DNA from 3 places in the Rhizobium sp. RHZ01 genome. Region 3 is predicted to be linked to each of the others. Evidence: riboswitches for the same ligand, from Rfam matches in the RefSeq annotation. Region 3 holds a riboswitch; each other region holds the start of a gene.
What was found. Region 3 has a riboswitch for thiamine pyrophosphate ahead of thiM (hydroxyethylthiazole kinase). Riboswitches for the same ligand answer to the same signal wherever they lie in the genome.
Positions count from the first base shown of each region.

Region 1: linked by a shared signal. The riboswitch ahead of thiC (phosphomethylpyrimidine synthase ThiC) and the one ahead of thiM (hydroxyethylthiazole kinase) in region 3 are both predicted to bind thiamine pyrophosphate.
Region 2: linked by a shared signal. The riboswitch ahead of thiB (thiamine ABC transporter substrate binding subunit) and the one ahead of thiM (hydroxyethylthiazole kinase) in region 3 are both predicted to bind thiamine pyrophosphate.

Region 1 covers NZ_JACUZZ010000043.1:15,636-21,020, forward strand. Annotated here, with positions in the region: gene IB248_RS28965 (oligopeptide/dipeptide ABC transporter ATP-binding protein) at 1-545, shown strand, start outside; gene IB248_RS28970 (four-carbon acid sugar kinase family protein) at 542-1,606, shown strand; gene IB248_RS28975 (FadR/GntR family transcriptional regulator) at 1,610-2,395, shown strand; TPP riboswitch at 2,443-2,554, shown strand; gene thiC (phosphomethylpyrimidine synthase ThiC) at 2,648-4,474, shown strand; gene thiO (glycine oxidase ThiO) at 4,476-5,385, shown strand, end outside.
Region 2 covers NZ_JACUZZ010000014.1:125,727-131,111, forward strand. Annotated here, with positions in the region: gene IB248_RS16360 (ABC-F family ATP-binding cassette domain-containing protein) at 1-921, opposite strand, end outside; gene IB248_RS16365 (thiamine diphosphokinase) at 925-1,575, opposite strand; gene IB248_RS16370 (MarR family transcriptional regulator) at 1,624-2,154, opposite strand; gene IB248_RS16375 (MDR family MFS transporter) at 2,273-3,805, shown strand; TPP riboswitch at 3,865-3,975, shown strand; gene thiB (thiamine ABC transporter substrate binding subunit) at 4,020-5,048, shown strand; gene thiP (thiamine/thiamine pyrophosphate ABC transporter permease ThiP) at 5,048-5,385, shown strand, end outside.
Region 3 covers NZ_JACUZZ010000015.1:58,487-63,871, forward strand. Annotated here, with positions in the region: gene IB248_RS16770 (hypothetical protein) at 1-473, opposite strand, end outside; gene IB248_RS16775 (YadA-like family protein) at 524-1,411, opposite strand; TPP riboswitch at 2,393-2,489, shown strand; gene thiM (hydroxyethylthiazole kinase) at 2,539-3,342, shown strand; gene thiE (thiamine phosphate synthase) at 3,339-3,974, shown strand; gene thiD (bifunctional hydroxymethylpyrimidine kinase/phosphomethylpyrimidine kinase) at 3,971-4,792, shown strand; gene IB248_RS16795 (3-oxoacyl-ACP reductase) at 4,789-5,385, shown strand, end outside.

The DNA.
Region 1 (5,385 bases), on a different contig from region 3:
CGCAGCGCTATCCGCATGAACTCTCCGGCGGCCAGCGGCAGCGCGTCGTCATTGCCCGCGCGCTTGCTTGCCAGCCGAAATTCATCGTCTGCGACGAAGCGATCTCGGCGCTCGACGTCTCGATCCAGGCGCAGATCATCAATCTCCTGCTCGACCTGCAGGAGAAGTATGGCCTGACTTACCTCTTCATCGCCCACGATCTGGCCGTCGTGCGCCATATCAGCACCCGCGTCGGCGTCATGTATCTCGGTCGCCTCGCGGAACTTGCGACGCGCGAGGAGCTGTTCGAGAACCCGCTGCACCCCTACACCAAGGCACTGCTGTCAGCCGTTCCGGAAACCGATCCGGAGCTGGAGCGCACGCGCAAGCGCCAGATCCTGCAGGGCGACGTGCCGAGCCCGCTCAACCCACCGAGCGGCTGCCGCTTCCACTCGCGCTGCCCGATCGCCATGGACGTGTGCAGCAAGGTCGTGCCGGAATGGAAGGAAGCCAAGCCTGGCCATCTCGTCGCCTGCCACGCTGTCAACTCAGGACAGACTGCATGACGCTGAAGGTCGCGATCATCGCTGACGATTTGACCGGCGCGCTCGACACGGGAACCCCCTTTGTCGACGCCGGACTTTCCGTCGCTGTCGCGATCGACGTCAGTGCCATATCGGAAACGCTTGCGACCGGTTGCGAGGTCGTGGTGGTCAACACGGCTTCGAGAGCTCTCCCGGAGGAGGAAGCGGCAGGAAGGGTCAGCGCTGCGGCGAAGGCCCTTCTTGCCGCCTCGCCTCAAATCGTTCTGAAAAAGATCGACTCCCGGCTCAAGGGGAACGTTGCAGCGGAAAGCGTAGCTTTGGCTACCGTCTTCGGTCACGAGACAATCGTGGTGGCACCGGCCATTCCCGATCAGGACCGTTTGACCCACAACGGTCACGTCGTCGGTCGTGGTGTCGACAAGCCGCTGCCGATTGCCGAGCTTTTCGATGCAAGTGGTGGAACCGAAGTGCTGGTCCGCGATGCCGAAACGGACAGCGATCTCGACCAAGTGGTTGAGGCACGCGATTGGAAGAGGGCCCTTGCTGTCGGCGCCCGCGGTATCGGAGCTGCACTTGCCCGCAAGATCGGACAGTCGAACAGGACAAGCAACGCTTTTGCCGCATCGAGCCGGACCGTCTTTGCCTTCGGCTCCCGCGACCCGATCACAACAGCACAAATGGCCAGGCTGGAGGGTACCGGCTGCCTCGCCGCTGCCATCGATGCATCCATGGGAGCAGTGCCTTCCGACGCACAAATTGGCTTGCCGTTACTCGTCCGCTGTACTGGCGAAATCAGCGGCGAAGCCGTGGCAGTTGCCGACCGCTTCGCAAAAGGCGTAAAATCCATCATAGAGATGACGCGCCCGGACATGCTGATGGTCGGCGGTGGCGATACGGCACTGGCAGTTTTTCGCGAGCTCGGCATTCGGGTTCTGAGGCCGCAGGGCGAAATCGAGGCGGGTATTCCGTGGTTCGACGTCGTAACGGCAGACGGCCTGCGTCTGCGCTGCGCGGTGAAGTCCGGGGGCTTCGGTAATTCGGATAGTTTGGTAAGACTGATCGCGCAGAATCAGGCGGCATAGGACATGCCGACGGGGAGAGTGAAGGTGGACGAAGCAAACGGTGTACCGGCGAATGCGCAAGCGGCGCCTGCGGCAAAGCCGGAGCGCGGCAAGGCCGTCAAGCTGGTCGATCGCGTCTTCGACCAGTTGCAGGAGCGTATCCGCTCGGGAAACTATCCGCCGGATTCGCGGCTTCCCGGTGAGCATGAGCTTGCATCGATGCTCGGCGTGTCGCGTCCGATCGTGCGCGACGCCTTGGCACGGTTGCGCGATCAAGGCATCGTCTATGCCCGTCAGGGAGCCGGCACCTTCGTCAGCGCCCACGGTTCGCCGACGACGCAGCTTTCCTATTCGCCGGTCAAGACGATCGCCGATATCCAGCGCTGCTACGAGTTTCGACTGACGATCGAGCCTGCCGCCGCCTACTTTGCTGCCAAGCGCCGTGACGAAGCGGCGATCCAGAGGATTGCCGCAGCGCTCGCCGATCTGCGCGAGGCGACCAGCCACCAGCTCCATCGCACCGACGCCGACTTCACCTTCCATCGGGCCGTCACCGAAGCCGCCAACAACCACTATTACACAGCCTCGATCGATGCCCTGAAGGCCCACATCGCCGTCGGCATGCACCTTCACGGCCTATCGCTGCTTGGTCCGCGTCAGGGCCTCGAGCAGGTCTACGAGGAGCACAACAAGATCTACCTCGCCATCGTCGAAGGACGTGCGGAAGACGCGCGGGCTTTGATGAAGGCGCATCTTGAGGGTTCGCAGAGCCGCCTCTTCGAAGGCCGCGCTCTGGACCTTTCCATGTAGTTGCGGCAGTCGGCTTGACAGCTTTGCTGCTCTGGCTCTAACCTTTTGACATTCACCAGGGGGGTCCCGGCAAGGGGCTGAGATACTGCTATCGTGCGCAGTGACCCGTTGAACCTGATCCAGTTCATACTGGCGTAGGGACGGTGCAAGCGCTCGAAAGCATTGGATTCACGCGTGGAATCCGTGCCGGCGTCTTTTCATCATTCCGGCTGAGGACTGGGTCTCCAAACTTAAAACTTGGAGCCTCAAACCATGAATATTGCCGCAAAGACCATCACCCCGACCGTTACAACAGGCCCCCTACCGGCCTCTCGGAAAATCTACATCCCTGGGGACATTCACCCCGATGTCCGCGTGCCGATGCGCGAAATCAGCGTCCACCCGACATCGGGCGAGCCACCGGTCACGGTCTATGATTCCTCCGGCATCTATACGGTCGAAGGCGCTGACATCAGCATCGAGCAGGGGCTTCCGGAACTGCGCCGCAGCTGGGTGCTCGCGCGCGGCGACGTCGAAGCCTATCGGGGTCGCCAGGTGCGCCCCGAGGATAACGGCTTTGCCAGCGGCGAGCGGCTGACGCCGGAATTTCCTGCCAAGCGCCAACCGCTCCGCGCCAAGGACGGCAAGGCCGTGACCCAGCTCGCCTATGCGCGCGCCGGTATCATCACGCCCGAGATGGAGTTCATCGCCATCCGCGAAAATCTCGGCCGCAAGGCTAAGGCCGAGGCAATTGTGCGCGACGGTGAGAGCTTCGGCGCCCATATTCCCGATCACGTCACCCCGGAATTCGTCCGACAGGAAGTCGCCGCCGGCCGCGCCATCATCCCCGCCAACATCAACCACCCGGAAGCCGAGCCGATGATCATCGGCCGGAACTTCCTGGTGAAGATCAACGCCAATATCGGCAACTCCGCCGTCACCTCCTCGATGGCCGAAGAGGTCGAGAAGATGGTCTGGGCCGCGCGCTGGGGCGCCGACACCGTGATGGATCTCTCCACCGGCCGCAACATCCACAACATCCGCGAATGGATCATCCGCAACTCGCCGCTGCCGATCGGCACCGTGCCGCTCTATCAGGCGCTGGAGAAGGTCGAGGGTATCGCCGAGAACCTGACCTGGGAGGTCTATCGCGATACGCTCATCGAGCAGGCGGAGCAGGGCGTCGACTATTTCACGATCCATGCCGGCGTGCGGCTTCACTACATCCCACTTACGGTCAACCGCGTCACCGGCATCGTTTCACGCGGCGGCTCTATCATGGCCAAGTGGTGTCTTCATCACCATCGCGAAAGCTTCCTTTACGAGCATTTCGAGGAGATCTGCGACATCTGCCGCGCCTATGACGTCTCCTTCTCGCTCGGCGACGGCCTGCGTCCGGGTTCGATTGCCGACGCCAACGACGCCGCACAATTCGCCGAGCTGGAGACCCTCGGCGAACTGACGAAGATCGCCTGGGCCAAGGACTGCCAAGTCATGATCGAGGGCCCGGGCCATGTCCCGATGCACAAGATCAAGGAAAACATGGACAAGCAGCTCGCCGTCTGCGGCGAGGCGCCTTTCTACACGCTGGGACCACTGACGACAGATATCGCCCCGGGCTATGACCACATCACTTCGGGCATCGGTGCTGCGATGATTGGCTGGTTCGGTACGGCGATGCTCTGCTACGTCACCCCGAAGGAGCATCTGGGTCTCCCCGACCGCAACGACGTGAAGACCGGCGTCATCACCTACAAGATCGCCGCCCACGCCGCCGATCTCGCCAAGGGTCACCCGGCAGCTCAATCGCGCGATGATGCGCTGTCGCGCGCCCGCTTCGAATTCCGATGGGAGGATCAATTCAACCTGTCGCTCGATCCGGAGACGGCCCGCAGCTTCCACGACGAGACGCTGCCGAAGGAAGCGCACAAGGTGGCGCACTTCTGCTCCATGTGTGGCCCGAAGTTCTGCTCGATGCGGATTTCGCACGACATCCGCGCTGAAGCGCAGAAAGAAGGGCTCGACGCCATGGCGGCGAAATACCGCGAGGGTGGCGATCTCTATATGCCGATCGATACCATCCAAGAGTCGCGTGACTGAGATGCATGTCCTCGTCAAAGGGGCCGGCGTTGCCGGCCTCACGGTCGCGCACGAACTCACTCTTCGAAGTGCTGACGTCACCGTTATGGATCCGAATCCAGATTTCGGCCAGGCAGCATCATGGCTCGCGGGCGGCATGCTGGCACCGTGGTGTGAGCGTGAAGGCGCGGACGAAGCCGTCTTGCTGAGTGGCCGCGGTGCCATCGATCGGTGGGACATGATGCTGCCCGGCGAGGTACACCGAAACGGCACGCTGGTCGTTGCCCCCGCGCGCGATCAGGGTGAACTCGATCGCTTTGCCAGCCGCACCAGCGGCCATGAATGGCTGGGCGAGGAGCAGATCGGCCCATTGGAGCCGGCTCTCGCAGGCCGCTTCAGGCGTGCTCTGTTCTTCCCGCTGGAAGGACATCTCGATCCGAGACGAGTGCTGGGTCTGCTGCGAGAAAAGCTCGCCGCTCGACATGTTGCATTCATCGACCAAGTGGCCGAGACCACCGGCTACGACGACATCGTCGATTGCACGGGCGCAGCACGCATTGGGCAAACGAGTGGGCTTCGCGGCGTGCGCGGCGAAATGCTCTATCTACACACGCCCGAGGTCGACCTCGCCAGACCCGTTCGCCTGCTGCATCCGCGCTTCCCCGTCTATATCGTTCCGCGTGGAAATGGCCTGTTCATGGTGGGCGCCACCATGATCGAGACCGAGTTCGCCGGTCCCATCTCGGCGCGTTCGATGATGGAACTGCTGAACGCCGCCTACGCTGTGCATCCCGCCTTTGCGGACGCTACCGTTATCGAAACCGGCGCGGGCATCCGGCCGGCATTCGCCGACAATTTTCCACGCGTGACCCGCGAGGCCGAGGCGGTCGTGCTCAACGGCCTCTATCGCCACGGCTTCCTGCTGGCGCCTA
Region 2 (5,385 bases), on a different contig from region 3:
GCGATGCACGCGGATGGAAAAGGGAGCGACGATCGGCCGGTCGCCGAAGGTCTTCGTGATCTTCTCGGCCTCGATGACGAGCTTGCCGGACTCCTGCGCATCGGAAACCGTTGCCTGCACGGTGCCCTGCGGACCTTTGTGGCCGCGATACTGAGTACGCATGGTCTGCAGTTCGCCAAGCCGGCGCATGTTGCGCTTGCGCCGGGCCGTGACGCCGTAGCGCAGCCAATGCTCTTCGCGCTCGATCGCCTTGCCGAGCTTGTGCTGCTCGAGCTCTTCCGCCTCCAGAACCTGGTCACGCCAGGCTTCGAAATGGGCAAAACCCCTGTCGAGCCGCCGCGATGCGCCGCGGTCGAGCCAGACTGTTGCCGTTGAAACCTTCTCCAGGAAACGGCGGTCGTGGGAGATCAGGACGAGCGCACTGCGGCTCTTCTGCAGTTCGCCTTCCAGCCATTCGATGGTCGGCAGGTCGAGATGGTTGGTCGGCTCATCGAGCAGCAGGATGTCGGGTTCTGGCGCGAGTACGCGGGCGAGGGCAGCGCGGCGGGCTTCTCCGCCCGAGAGGTTTTGTGGATCTTCCTCACCGGTGAGGCCGAGATGCGAGAGGAGATAGGTGACGCGATAATGATCGTCACCCGGGCCGAGGCCGGCTTCGGCATAGGCCTGCACCGTCTTGAATCCGGTGAAATCGGGAGCCTGTTCGAGATAACGCACGGTCGAGGAGGGGTGGCGGAAGACCTCTCCCGACTGTGCTTCGACGAGACCGGCAGCAATCTTCAGCAACGTCGACTTCCCGGAGCCGTTGCGGCCGACGAGACAGATCTTGTCTCCGGGCTCCACCTGCAGGGCGGCGCCGGCAAGCAATGGCGTGCCGCCGAAGCTGAGAAAGACGTCGTCGAGTTTCAGAATGGGAGGCGCCAAAGATCAGACTCCGGAAAGATCATAGGGGCGGGCGAGCACAATGGCGCGGCCGCTCTCGAGCGAAAAGCGCACTTTGCCTTTCGCGACATTGGAAATGGTGCGTGACGAGCCGAAGGGCAAATGGAAGTCGGCAAGCGGGTAGCGCGCGTTTTCGATTGTCAGGCCGCGAAGTTCGCTGAAGCCAGGCACCGAAAAGAGACTGCCTGGTGGCAGGTCCAGTTCGATTGCGCCTGAAATCAGCGGCACAGCCTCTTCGCTGCCAGACGTGAGCAGTACGTCATAACCCTGCTCCGCCAGGCTGACGGCATAGAGCAGGTGCTGGATGGCATGATCGGAACGTTCGCCTGCAAGGGCGCCGGCCAAGACGAGGCGTTTCGCGCCGCGGGCGACCGCTTCCGCAACCGCAATCTCGCCGTCGGTTGAGGCCTTGGCAGCGGGATAAGGTTGCCTGGGGACGTCAGGAAAAGCGGCTTCGAGATCCGCCGGCGTGGAATCGAAATCGCCGACCCACAATTCCGGAACGACGCCGAGCGCTGCCGCATGACGCATGCCACCATCGGCGGCTATGAAACGGCTGCCCGACATGGCATGTCGCAGGCGGTCGGTTATCTGCAACTCGCCGCCAAGCAGAATGGTGAAGGTGGATTGGCTCATGGGCACTGCCCATAGCGCAAACCAGGGGGGAAGGGAAAGGGCCGCCGCTCAGGCTTCGTCAGCGATATCCTTGACGCGAGCCTCAAAAACACTTTCGAAGCCGGAAATGAACTTCTCGAATAGCTCTCCGAACGCCTCGATCTCTTCCGGCTTCCAGTCTTTGACCACTTCGGAAACGAATGCGAGCTTCTGCGCGCGTATTTCCGACAGCAACCTCTGCCCGAGCGGCGTCATCACGACGATGATCCGCCGCGCATCCGCCTGAGATGCCTTTCGCCGCAGAATATTCCGCCCCACCATTTCCGCGACGATGCGGCTTGCGCGCGAGGGGTCGATCCGCATCATCTCGGCAATCGTCCCAACCGTTACGTCGCCAGCCTCTTGTGCACGCCGCACAGCGTCCAGCACGTCGAGGTGTGACAGCTCGAGGCCCGGTGCGACACTTTGGATCGCGAGCCGACCGATCAGTCTCCGCCCGGTCATGAGACGCATACGGGTCATGCTTTGCCCAATGCGCAGGATGTCCGGCTCATGCGTCTCGGCGTCAGTCTCGGTCGGATTCGTCAAGCTCTCGTTCATTGCGGTAACATAGCATCTCAGGCGTCAATTGAGAATATGCCAATGTCAATCAAGTGACGTTGACAAATATATGCTAACAGCACATAAATGGCCACTCTCCAATTTGGAACGACGCTTCATGGATACTCAAATTGCCGCAGCGCCGCTTGTGACGGATCACCGCCGGCGGTTCATCCTCTTCCTTTTCCTGATGGCAGCCATGTTCATGGCGACACTCGACAACCAGATCGTCGCAACGGCTTTGCCGACGATCGTCGGCGAGTTCGGCCACCTCGAGCGGTTCAGCTGGGTCGGCTCCGCCTATCTTCTCGCCGTGAGCGCGGTGATGCCGCTTTACGGCAAGCTCGGTGACCTCTTCGGCCGCAAGTATGTGATGATGGCCGCGATCATGATCTTCACGGTCGGTTCCGCCGTTTGCGGACTGGCGGTATCCATGAACACGCTGATTGCGGCCCGCGTGCTGCAGGGGCTTGGCGGCGGCGGCATCATGGTGTCGATCTTCGCCGTCAACGCCGACCTCTTCGAACCGCGCGAACGGGCGCGTTACCAGAGCTATTCCAGCCTCGTTCTGATGGCGTCGGGCGCTATCGGACCCGTCCTTGGCGGGGCAATGAGCGATCTCTTCGGCTGGCGCTCGATCTTCCTCGTCAATGTTCCGATCGGTTTCGTCGTCCTTGTCGGTCTGGCCTTGATGCTGCCCTACCGGAAGCCCAACCGCCGTCCGAAGGTCGATTACGCCGGCGCCCTGCTGCTCGCCTTGACGACGGCTAGCATCGTTCTTGCCGCCGATGGCTCTCAGGTTTTCGGCTCGCTTGTTGCTCCTCAAAGCCTGGCGATCATGGCGCTCGGTGTAGCGGCGGCCATCGGTTGGATCTTCGTCGAGCGACGCGCCGCCGAGCCGATCGTTCCCCTGTCACTGTTTCGCAATTCGACATTCAGCCTGTTGCTCATCATGTCGATCATGAGCGGCGCGATCGGCATCGGCATGGTCAATTATTTCGCGTTGTTCCTGCAGACGACGACCGGCCTCTCGCCATCGGCGGCCGGAGCGTTCTTCATTCTTCTGACCGGCGGCATCGTCTGCGGGTCGCTGTCGGCCGGTCGCATCATCTCCATCACCGGGCGCTACAAGCCCTTCGCGATCGCAAGCCTGACCTGCAGTGCCATCGCGTTTGCGCTGCTCACTCAGGTTCATGTCGGAACACCGGTCATGGTGATCGGGGCGGTGATGGCTCTCCACGGCTTCGGCGTCGGCCTTGCACAGCAGGTCCCGGTCATCGGCGTCCAGAATGCCGCTCCGGCGCGCGACGTCGGCGCCGCAACGGGATCGGTGACGCTGTCGCGCATGGGCGGCGCATCGATCGCCATCTCCATTTATGGCGCGATCATCGGCTCGCAGCTCGGCAAGACCGGACTCTCAATTCCCGGCGTGACCGATATCGAGCAACTGACGCCAAGGATGCTGGCGGCGTTGCCGGAACAGGCGCGTCAAGCCGTCGCCGACGCCTATGCCAGCGCGTTCACGCCGCTTTTCATGGCATCCTGCGCGATCGCTCTCATCGGCCTTTGTGCCGCCTTGATGCTGAAACCGACGCAGTTGCCCCGCGTGGTAGAGGTGCGGCCGGCGGCAAGGGCCGAAGCCGCCGAGTAAATGCCGATGGCGGCCTAAGGCCGCCTCTTGCAAGACGCCAAGCGTGGCGATACATCTCAAGCGCTCTAACGGGGTGCCCGTGCCATAAGGCGCGCGGCTGAGAGGCTGAAAGCCAACCCGCGGAACCTGATCCGGCTAACACCGGCGGAGGGATTAGACGCGTGACATCTGGCACCGCCCTTTTCCCCTTCAAGCAAACCAGAGGAGAGGTGCCATGTTCAAATTCAAATTCCCGAGCCGTTCGTTGCTTGCCACGATCTTCATCGCGACTACCGGCCTGGCCGGCGCCGGTGCACAGGCGGCAGGCAAGACGCTTACCGTCTACACCTATGAAAGCTTCACATCCGAATGGGGTCCGGGGCCGAAGGTCAAGGAAGCGTTCGAGAAGACCTGCGGCTGCAACGTCAGTTTCGTCAGCGTGGCGGATGGTGTGGCACTGCTGTCGCGTCTTAAGCTCGAAGGCGCCGGCACGAAGGCAGATGTCGTGCTTGGCCTGGACACCAACCTGACCACGGAAGCGAAGGCGACCGGCCTGTTCGATGCGAGCGGCATCGATGTCGGCGGGCTCAAGGTGCCGGGCGGCTACAAGGACGATGTATTCGTGCCGTACGACTATGGCCACTTCGCTGTCATCTACGACACGCAGACGATCAAGAACCCTCCGCAAAGCATGAAGGATCTGGTCGAAGGCGACCCTTCGCAGAAGATCGTCATCGAGGACCCACGCACCTCGACGCCCGGGCTCGGTCTCCTGTTATGGGTAAAATCCGTCTACGGCGACAAGGCGCCGGAGGCCTGGGCAAAACTCAAGAAGCGGGTGTTGACGGTAACGCCCGGTTGGTCAGAGGCCTATGGGCTGTTCACCAAGGGGGAAGCACCGATGGTGCTTTCCTACACGACGTCGCCTGCCTATCACATGGTCGCGGAGAATACGGACCGCTACCAGGCGGCTGCATTTTCAGAGGGCCATTACATACAGATCGAAGTGGCCGGACTGCTGAAGAATGCGCCTGACAAGGAACTTGCGCGCGATTTCCTGAAATTCATGGTGACCCCGGGCTTCCAGGACACCATTCCGACCAACAACTGGATGATGCCGGTTTCCGCGACATCGCAACCACTGCCGGATGCGTTCGGCAAGCTCGTGAATCCGTCAAAGACCTTTCTGATGAGCTCGGACGAAGTTGCCGAGAATCGCAAAGCCTGGATCGACGAGTGGCTGGCTGCCATGAGCATGAACTGATGCTTTTGACCAAGGCCGAGATGCGACGGGCGATGCTCGGCGGGGCCGCGAGCCTCGCCGGCATTATCGCTTTCGTCGGCCTTGCGGTCCTTGCTTTGCTTCTCTCGAGCGGCGGTTCGTCGATTCTTGCGACCGTGTTTGAACCGTACATCCTGCGGATATTGTGTTTCACGCTGTTGCAGGCCGTGCTCTCCACCGCGCTCTCCATCGTTTTTGCCATTCCGGTCGCGCAAGCCCTGGCGCGTCAACGGCATTTCCCCGGCCGTATCTGGATTATCAGGCTGATGGCCGTGCCGATGGGGCTTCCTGTTCTGATTGGGGCGCTCGGATTGATTGG
Region 3 (5,385 bases):
GATATCCCGAAGAGCTTCCACTGACGATCGACAGGCGCATAGAGTAGCTCGAAATGCACCTGGATTGGCACCGACGGAAAGAACCCCGCCATATGCAACTTGCCGTCTGGCTCGATCTGCGGAAGCACAGTTAGTTGCGGCTCGATGACCGCAAGGCCACTCAGGTCGTATCCCTGTTTTCGTTGCGAGGCAAAGATCTCTGCAAGTTGCGCGGAATTATTGGCCTGAAAGCCCGGCGAGCCGAGTTCCCGCAGAACGGTGTAGTTGCCAGTCTTGTTCGCCTGGTCGAGGGCAAGAAGCGTGTTTCGCACAAGGATAAGAACGCCATTTCGATCGATATCTGCCGGACGCGGTGCTCTTGAAACATCTTCCTTCGGGGATTTCTTGATTTCGGCGCGAACGGGGCTTTCAAGGCCGGCCTCTACGCAAAGGACTGCCAGCGCCGCGACGATAAATTTGAACGGCAAATGCATCGTTTGGGATCTCGGCTCGCGCGAACCGAACGGCTGTAGCGCTCGGACGATCACCACGTGAATGTCAACCCCGCGGTCCCACCGAAAGTACCTTCGCTCGCCCCTACGCCGACGCCGCCATGGATCAGCAGATTCTCTGTAATCCGCGCGTAAGCGCTGCCAGCGAAAGCGTTCTCGCCTTCGAACGTGCCCCAATTGATGGACACCGCAAAGTTCTTGTCATTCGGAAGGGTTCCCCCACCCATCGCCAGCGCCATCGCCGTGCCCTCGTAGGCCTTGTCGATGCGTCCATTCATCGGCGACATGCTGGATTCGAGGCTGCTGACGCGATTGTCCAGGGAATCGATGGCGTTTGTATTTGCGGTTACACGCGTATCGAGGCCGGCGATCTCAGTCGTATGGAGGTTGAGAACGTTGGTATTGTTCGTGATGCGCGTCTCGTGATCGGCAAGTTCGTTCGTGTTCTGGGCGACATTCTGATTTGTGGCGTACAGCTGGGAGCCATTGATCGCATCCGTCGAGGTCGCTGAAATCGTGCCGGGCGCGACGTTGACGATCTTTCGCTCGGCGGCCGGCGCCCCGACGGAGACGACATTGGCGATACCACCATCCGTCGAACCAGCTCCGAGCGCCACTGAATTCTGCCCTGATGACACTGAGCCGGTCCCCAGGGCAAGACTATTTTGGCCCTGGGCACTGCTGTTAAATCCAATCGCTGTTGCCTGATTGCCGGAGGACGAACTCCTATTACCAACCGCAGTGCTATTGCCGCCACTTGCAATGCTGTCACCTCCGAGCGCGACTGCGCCGCCAGCACTGGCAACGCTTCTAACGCCAGCAGCCAAGGTATCAACACTGGTGCCCTGACTGCCGACCCCAATGGCAGTCGCACCGGCACCCGTCGTCAGGCTTCGAACACCAACGGCCGTGCTGTCCACACTCTGCGCATTGCTGTCAACCCCCAGGGCAGTCGCGCCAGCGTCGGCAGCTCTGCTATTTTCCCCGATGGCTGTGCTGTTGAATCCGGAGGCGTTGCTGGCCAAACCAACCGCGACCGCGCCCCTGTTTGTCGCCTGAGAATTTTGCCCAACTGCCACCGATGATGCACCGGAGGCATTGGTCGTTGTGCCGAGGGCAGTGGCGGCTCCGCCTGTCGCGCTGCTTCGGAAACCGAAAGCGGAGTTTGCTCCCGCGGCGCCCCCCGCTGTCGCATTGGTTCCGCAGGCGACGTCATTGACACCACCGGCAGCCGCACCGTCTCCCGAGCCTGTCGTGTTTTCGCAGACGAACTGGGCCCGAGCAGGAGTGGGCGAGAATGTTGTTATGGTAGCAGATAGGAGAACACACACGGCAGGAAGCGATACAGAGACTGCAGCATGAGGTGTTCGCATCAAGACCTCCCTTCGGTCGCCAACCGAGTTGGACGATTGCATCGGCATTGTCTTGCCGGCCTATTGGCCGCGTGTAATCAAGCAGTCGAGTAGGTCAGAACCGAAAATCGTCGGACGCCCATGGAACTCGCCTTTACCCAGCGAGCGGGAGTATGCCATTTGACACAATCCCTGGAAAGTAAACAAAAATAAGTAAATGCAACACGATCGCTGTGTCGGCTGCCATCCAACAATGCTTGCAACTGCCGGCTATTAACCGCCGAACATTTGGAAAGTGCCATGGTTCGGACAAAGAAAAGCGGCGCCGGAATCCGTAACGGGTTGCTCACCGCAATCCAGAAGTGAGCAGTTTGCAGGGGGAAATCCAAGTCCTTCCGTCAGCTGTATTATGGCGCGCTATCGGATGAGTGATGCAACCGCCAGAAGGCCGGAAGGGTGCCGCGCTCCTGCTGCGGGGCCTTCTCCGGGTTCACCTGGCGATGTCCATTTTATGGATGACAGGCGCGTGCTTCTCTGCGAGAAGAAGGCAATGAGAGACAGGGGCGCCCCTCGAAGGATGGGCTGAGAAGTACCCTTTGAACCTGAACCGGATAATGCCGGCGGAGGGAGTCGCTCGGGACGTTTCGCCTCCTGCGTCAGTCCCCGCGCCTTTCTCCCCGATCGAAAGGCGCACCATGCAAGATCAGACCTTACCGGGAATACTGCTCAGCGAGTTGCGCGCGCAACCGCCGCTCGTGCACTGCATCACCAACTTCGTTGCCATGAATATCGCAGCCAATGTGCTTCTGGCCGCTGGCGCGTCTCCCGCCATGGTGCATGCGGAAGAAGAGGCTGGCGAGTTTGCGGCGATCGCAGGCGCACTGACAATCAACATCGGCACACTGTCGTCATCCTGGTTGCGCGGCATGGAGGCGGCAGCCCTCGCCGCCAGCCAGTCCGGCAAGCCATGGGTTCTCGATCCGGTTGCCCATTATGCCACCTTATTCCGCCGGGCGGCCGTTGATCGGCTGCTGGAACTCGGTCCAACCATCATTCGTGGCAACGCCTCCGAGATCATCGCCCTTGCCGGTGGCGAAAGTCGGGGCCAGGGGGTGGACAGTCGTGACGGGGTCGAACAGGCAGAGGAATCCGCCAGGCTGCTTGCGAGGACACACGGTGCGACGGTCGCGGTAACCGGCGTCGTCGATTTCGTCACCGACGGTGAACGAGCTGCCTGGATTGAAGGCGGGTCGGCCTTGATGCCCAAGGTGACCGCGCTCGGCTGCGCACTGACCTGCCTCGTCGGAGCATTCACGGCGATCCGGCCTGCCGCGCCGTTCGAGGCAACGGTTGCAGCGCTTACGACCTTTGCTGTTGCCGGCGAGATGGCAGCCAGCAGCGCGGACGGCCCGGGTTCGTTTTCTCCGGCGTTTCTCGATGCGCTTGCAGCGCTTGACGCCCCGCTCCTCGATCGCCATGCAAGGGTGCGTTTCGCATGAGGACCATCGACCTTTCACTTTATCTTGTCCTCGATTCCGGTCTTTGTGCCGGCTTCGGCATGGTGGAGACCGCGCGGGCGGCTGTTGCTGGCGGAGCGAGCGTTGTCCAGCTGCGCGACAAGCATGCCGATACACCCCTGATGATCGAAACAGGTCGGGCGCTCAAGGCGGCTTTGTCTGGCACCGGTGCCTTGCTCATCGTCAACGATGACGTGGAGGCTGCCGTCGCAATTGGTGCTGACGGTCTGCACATCGGGCAAGAGGACATGGATGCGCCAACTGCCCGCGCGCGGATTGGAGACGATATGATCCTTGGCCTCTCCGTTGAGACCGAGGCGCTGGCCGCGGGGGTCGATCCGGCAATCGTCGACTACGCGGGTATCGGCCCGGTCTTTGCGACATCGACGAAGGCGGATCACAAGGAGCCGACCGGTTTTGCTGGCCTTGCCCGCCTTGTGCGCGCCTGCCCCGTTCCCGCGGTCGCAATCGGCGGGCTGAAGGCGGCTCATGTCGGGGATGTCTTTGCTGCTGGGGCTGACGGTCTTGCCGTGGTCTCTGCGATATGCGGCACGCGTGACCCTGAGGCGGCGGCTCGCGAGATCGCGGAAAACATCAGAAAGGTTCACCGATGATCCGAAACGTTCTCTCCATTGCCGGATCCGATCCTTCCGGCGGCGCCGGAATCCAGGCGGACCTGAAGGCATTCTCTGCCCGCGGTGTCTACGGCATGGCGGTGCTGACCGCGCTGACGGCGCAAAACACACAGGGCGTTTGCGGGGTCCATCTGGTTCCGGCTGCCTTCGTCGCCGACCAGATCAAGGCAGTGTTTGCCGATGTCCGCGTTGATGCAATCAAGATCGGCATGATTGCCAATGCCGAAATCGCCGACGCTGTCGCCGATGCGATCGAACCCCACAAGGGCATTCCGATCGTTCTTGATCCTGTCATGGTCGCCAAGGGCGGGGCCAGCCTCCTCGATCTGTCCGCGGTCGACGTCCTCACCCGACGGCTGCTGCCGCTTGCGACGCTGCTTACTCCCAATCTGCCGGAAGCCGCAGCACTCCTGCATGGACCGACGGCCGATACCCGCGCGGACATGGCTGAGCAGGCGCAAAGCCTGCGTGCTCTTGGCCCGGAGGCGGTGCTGGTCAAGGGCGGTCATCTGCCGAGCCAGGAGAGCCCTGATGTCCTGGCGACAGCCGAGGGGTTGAGCTGGTTCGAGGGGCTCCGGATACCGACGGCGAACACGCATGGCACCGGCTGTACGCTATCGAGCGCGCTTGCCGCCGAGCTCGCGAAGGGGGCGACGCTGCCCGAGGCAGTGGCGGATGCGAAAAGCTACCTCGCCCATGCCGTCGCGCAGGCGGATACGCTTTCTGTCGGTTCCGGGCACGGGCCGGTTCAGCATTTTCATGAGCTTTGGAAGTTGAAAGAAGGACATTCGAGATGACATTGGCAATCAGCGAGCAGACCGTCATCATCACCGGGGCCGGACGTGGCCTCGGCGCCGCCATCGCTGCTGCCTTTGCCCGCCAAGGCGCGAAGGTCGCAATCAACTACCGCAACAGCCGCACCGAGGCCGAGGCGCTTGCCGCGTCGTTGGGTGATCGTGCCCGGGCCTTCCAGGCGGATGTCCGCGACAGCCATGCCGTCAAGCGCATGGTGGCCGAGGTCAAGGATACACTCGGTGCGCCGACGACAGTCGTGCACAATGCCTTGACCGACTTCAGCTTCAACGGAGACGCCCGATCGAAGCTCGACCAATTGACCTGGGGTGAAATGACATCCCAGCTCGATACGGCCGTGAAGGGGGCGTTGAACCTGATCCAGGCCACCCGCCCGGTCATGGCTTCCGCCGGTTTTGGGCGGATCATCACGATCGGCACCAATCTCTTCCAGAACCCTGTGGTGCCCTACCATGATTACACGGCTGCCAAGGGTGCGCTTCTGTCGTTGACCCGCACGGCGGCCGCAGAGCTGGGCCCATCAGGCATTACCGTCAACATGGTCTCGGGCGGCTTGCTGCGCGCCACCGAAGCGAGC